2 regions of the Paenibacillus sp. EKM211P genome follow, and region 1 is predicted to be linked to the other one. Evidence: riboswitches for the same ligand, from Rfam matches in the RefSeq annotation. Region 1 holds a riboswitch; the other holds the start of a gene.
The links. Region 1 has a riboswitch for glycine ahead of sdaAB (L-serine ammonia-lyase, iron-sulfur-dependent subunit beta). Riboswitches for the same ligand answer to the same signal wherever they lie in the genome.
Positions count from the first base shown of each region.

Region 1 (2,479 bases):
GCGCCAGCGGCCATCCCGATGGCTGAGCCAATCTCAGCCTGACAGCCTCCCTCCGCGCCGGAAATGAAGGAATTGTTGGCGATGACGTAGCCAATGGCTCCGGCTGCGAACAAGCCGTGCACCATATGCTCATCATCCCAGCCGAATCGCTCCTGCGCACTAATGAACACACCGGGGATGACTCCACAAGAGCCAGCAGTGGGCGTAGCCACAATACGCCCCATGGATGCATTAACCTCCGACACGGATAGCGCATAAGCCATGGCGAGTGCAGAGGCGTCGCCGGAGCAGGTTTCCCCTGCCCGCAGATACTCGGCCAGACGCTTGCCATCACCGCCCGTTAATCCACTGCGGGATACGGTGTCTTGTGTCTGACCACGATGAACGGCCTCCTTCATGACTTCATAATAATCAGACATTTGGCGGAAGATTTCTTCTTCCGTTGTATTCGTCTCTTGTACCTGCTCTTGAATCATCAGGCGGCCAATCGTGGTGGATTCCTCCGCGCATATGGCGCTGATTTCATGCAGATGGCTAAATCGCATCAGATTCAGCTCCTTTTTTCAAATTAATCATTTTAATTTCGTACATATGTGGTAAGGATCGTAGTTTTGCGATCAGTTCAGCCGTAGGAGGACTGTCCGTTTCGATGGCGGTAAGTGCTTCTCCATCTCGGCCTTTGCGATCCACATGCATATAGGCAATGTTAATGTCGGCAGCGCCGAGTGCTGAAGTCACCGCACCTAATGTGCCGGGCTTATCCGAGTGAAGAAGCACCAACGTAGCCAGCTCCCCGGTCAGGTTGACTCGGAATTCGTTGAGCTGCTGGACATGGATGCTGCCGCCGCCGATGGAGGAGCCCAGCAGTGTGCGCTGATCCTCACCCTTCCACAGTTCAAAACGGACGGTATTTGGATGGGGCGCGGGTAGTCCGCTGACGGCAAACTCCACGGCCATTCCAGCCTGCTCCGCCCATTGCTCGGCATCTGGAATTCGGTGGTCGTCTGTATCGTAATTGAGCAGGCCTGCGATGAGTGCTAGGTCTGTACCGTGTCCTTTGTAGGTGTCGGCGAAGGAGCCGTACAGTGTCATGCGGGCACGGTCCGGCTGCATCCCGAGCCAGTGACGGGCAACGCGTGCAAGCCGCACCGCGCCTGCAGTGTGTGAACTGGAAGGTCCGGTCATGGCCGGACCGATAATGGAAAATACATCTTTGAAACGCATGGTGTGGCCCCCTGTATGTTCTAGTACCATAGTATATGGTATTTCCGCGTTTGTGCGCAGCTATGACGGTTCCTAATGCTGACGTACAATGTGAGCGCAAAAAAGGACAGGATAAGGAAGTTTCCCTTATCTCTGTCCTCGTTACCTGAGAGTTTCGTGCGGTGTACTTACCGCCTTACCCCTTGGGTGGCTTGCGCTCTCTCCAGAGTTGCGTCAGATGACGATACATGGACCTGAGAGATTATCCGCCAGCCGGGTGCTGACGTCTTGCTCCTTCGGTGCCGCCAGCGTGTAAGCCCCTGGACAGACTCTCCCGTCATCTTCATTCGCGTATACCGTTCTACATATCTTTCTTAGCGTAATGTATGCCGTGCTCGGTGTCAATCGCAGGTTTCAATTTTTACATAAACAGGCGAGTTTCCGATAAAAAAGATTAAAATTTACATAATTATGGATGAAATCAGGAAGGAATTAGAAGATTGACAGCTAATCTGATAGAGGACAAGTACATTTATGGAATTATAGGAGGGATATTGACGTATGGTAAAAGGCTTGCGGTTCACAGGTTCACGCTTGAAAGGGGTGCTGCATCTAGCAGCGATCGTATCGCTGTTGATTGGGATCCTCGTTCCATTCGGTCAGGTCAAGGCAGAGGGAGCATTGACAGTAGACGAAGCACTTCAGCGCCAAGGCAGTGGAGGTACAGTGACGGTGGAAGGCTACATCGTCGGACATGCTACCGGATCGAAAACAGCTAATTTTTCTGCTCCGTTTGCGAATGATTTTAACGTACTGATTGCCGACCAGGCCAATGAACGTAGCACGTCTAATCTATTGGATGTGCAGCTGACATCTGCGTACAGAGGGCAATTTGGGTTAACAGGTCATCCTGAACTGGTCGGCAGCAAAATTCGCGTGACAGGTACGCTTGGTGCCTACAATAATTTTGGTGGAGTAAAAAGTCCAAGCGCTGTGGAACTGGTGAGTGGAAGCGAGCCGGGGGAACCAGGTGAACCTGACGAACCTGAACCTGGCAACCCGGGTCAACCCGGTACTACACTGCCGGATGGAAAAGGCAAAAAGGTGCTGTTCGATAATACGCACGCACAGACGGCTGGTGCAGCAGATTGGGTCATTGAAGGCGCCTTCTCCGACTTTGCCAATGGATTACGTAATGTAGGCTTTACTGTGGATCAATTGAACCGCCCTATTCCTTTTACTTATGGAGAACAGGCCATAACCTATGATAAGCTGC
Region 1 is NZ_JAAMNS010000021.1:77,392-79,870, reverse strand. Features, by position in the region: gene sdaAA (L-serine ammonia-lyase, iron-sulfur-dependent, subunit alpha) at 1-545, opposite strand, end outside; gene sdaAB (L-serine ammonia-lyase, iron-sulfur-dependent subunit beta) at 535-1,224, opposite strand; glycine riboswitch at 1,436-1,550, opposite strand; gene G9G57_RS23085 (DUF6359 domain-containing protein) at 1,765-2,479, shown strand, end outside.

Region 2 (2,479 bases), on a different contig from region 1:
GTATTGAGCCTTTGGTAACACTGTCGCATTATGAAACACCGCTAGGTCTGACACAGAAGTATAATGGCTGGTTGGGACGCGAAGTCGTGGATCATTACGTAAAATATGCCGAAACGGTATTTACACGCTATAAGGATAAAGTAAAATACTGGCTGACCTTTAACGAAATTAATGTCATGACTATGAGCCCGTTTACAGGCGGCGGTGTGGTTATTGACCGTGTAGAAAACAAGCAACAAGCGATATATCAAGCATTGCACCATCAATTTGTAGCAAGTGCATTGGCGACCAAACGGGGACATGAGATCATTCCGGGCGCTCAGATCGGCTGTATGCTGGCCCGCATTGAAAGCTACCCACATACGTGTAACCCAGAAGATATCCTGAAAGCACAGCATGAAAATCAAATGAACCTGTTCTTTACGGATGTGCATGCTCGTGGGGAATATCCCAACTATATGAACCGCTATTTTGAAGAAAATAATATTGTGATCCAGACAGAATCCGGCGATGCCGAAATTTTGAAAAATAACACGGTCGATTTTATCTCATTTAGTTACTATATGACCTTGACCGTATCGGCAGGGCCAGAAGGCGAAAAGGCAGCAGGGAACCTGATAGGCGGTGTGAAAAATCCGTATCTGCAGTCTTCCGACTGGGGATGGCAGATCGATCCGATCGGCCTGCGTGTTACACTGAATACGTTTTATGATCGCTATCAAAAGCCACTGTTCATCGTGGAAAATGGCCTGGGTGCGTATGATAAGGTAGAAGAAGACGGCTCTGTGCATGACACGTATCGCATTGATTACTTGCGTCAGCATATTGCCCAAATGAAGGAAGCGATTGCTGACGGTGTTGATCTGATTGGTTACACCAGTTGGGGACCTATCGACCTTGTGAGCATGTCTACGTCCGAAATGTCCAAGCGCTACGGATTTATTTACGTTGATCTGGATGATGACGGTAACGGAACGCTTCAACGCTCCAAAAAGGACTCATTTAACTGGTATAAAAATGTGATAGCAACCAACGGTGAAGAATTGTAATTCCATATCGTTTTGGCGGGTACAGCAGAGAAAATCCTCAGGATGCAATCTGCTGTACCCGCTTTTTGTATAGACACTCTATTGATTCTTTCAGAGGGCTTCACAAATTTTTCACTTGTAATAAGCTGAAATTTTTCTGTATAATGAATAAAAATTTCATATGTCTGGTTGATGTTTGCGGGAGATGGAATGAAAGTTCCAACCGAAGGGGCAAAACTCTCAGGTGCTTAGGCTGATTTACAGCAACGAGCAGGGACCGTAAACGGACAGAACTCTGGAGAGACCCTTAATTGGGCGCCGAAGGTGCACCGCAGATCACATCTGCTTAAACTCTCAGGCAAAAGGACAGAGACGCGAATAACCTGTGACAGGGATAGCCCTAGGCTTTTTATAAGCTTTTAGAGGTGAAATCCTGCACAAGATGGTTGTATTTTTTCGTGCCTTTAACCTCTCCAAGAGTCGAATCAACAGATTTGACTCTTTTTTGTTTTCTACTATGCTGAAGGAGCGGGTTGAAATGAATTTGGTACATGTGTTAGAAACGATTGACAGTTGGATGTGGGGAGCGCCGCTTCTAATTCTCGTCATGGGCACTGGGTTGTGGCTAACGATCCGTCTGAAGATGCTTCAGATTATTCGATTGCCCTTAGCGCTCAAGCTAATTGGTAAAGCGCCGGACGAAGGCAGCGGGGATGTCAGTAGCTTTGGAGCATTGAGTACGGCACTTGCAGCTACTGTAGGTACGGGAAGTATCGTCGGTGTCGCAACAGCGATCAAACTGGGTGGGCCCGGTTCATTATTCTGGATGCTGGTTGCAGCTTTTTTCGGGATGGCAACCAAATATGCGGAAGGGCTATTATCCGTTAAATACCGTGTTAAAGACCGGAACGGACAATTTTCGGGTGGACCGATGTATTATATTGAAAATGGGCTTGGCCGCCGTTTCAAGCCGCTGGCGATGTTGTTTGCCTTTTCTGGTATTCTTGTAGCACTATTTGGAATCGGTACTTTTCCGCAAGTAAAGGCTATCGTTTCTTCTACGGAAAGTAGCTTTGGCGTGCCAACAGTAGTTACAGCAATCATTATTTCCGTGTTGACGGCTGTTGTTACGATTGGAGGACTCAAAAGTATCGCCAAGGTATCCACAAAGATTGTTCCATTCATGTCGGGGCTCTATATCGTGGTTTGTTTAATCGTACTCATTAAGTTTGCAGGAGAGCTTCCTCATGCGATCGCACTAGTATTACAAGGGGCTTTCTCGACAACATCTGCGACGGGTGGATTTGCCGGAGCCACGATTATGCTGGCGATGCGAAGCGGAGTTGCCAGAGGGATCTTTGCAAATGAAGCTGGTTTGGGAAGTGCGCCAATCGCAGCAGCAGCAGCTAAGACGAAATGGCCCGCAGAACAAGGGCTAATATCCATGACGG
Region 2 is NZ_JAAMNS010000022.1:76,823-79,301, reverse strand. Features, by position in the region: gene G9G57_RS23500 (glycoside hydrolase family 1 protein) at 1-1,049, shown strand, start outside; glycine riboswitch at 1,218-1,302, shown strand; glycine riboswitch at 1,314-1,408, shown strand; gene G9G57_RS23495 (alanine/glycine:cation symporter family protein) at 1,567-2,479, shown strand, end outside.
Region 2: linked by a shared signal. The riboswitch ahead of G9G57_RS23495 (alanine/glycine:cation symporter family protein) and the one ahead of sdaAB (L-serine ammonia-lyase, iron-sulfur-dependent subunit beta) in region 1 are both predicted to bind glycine.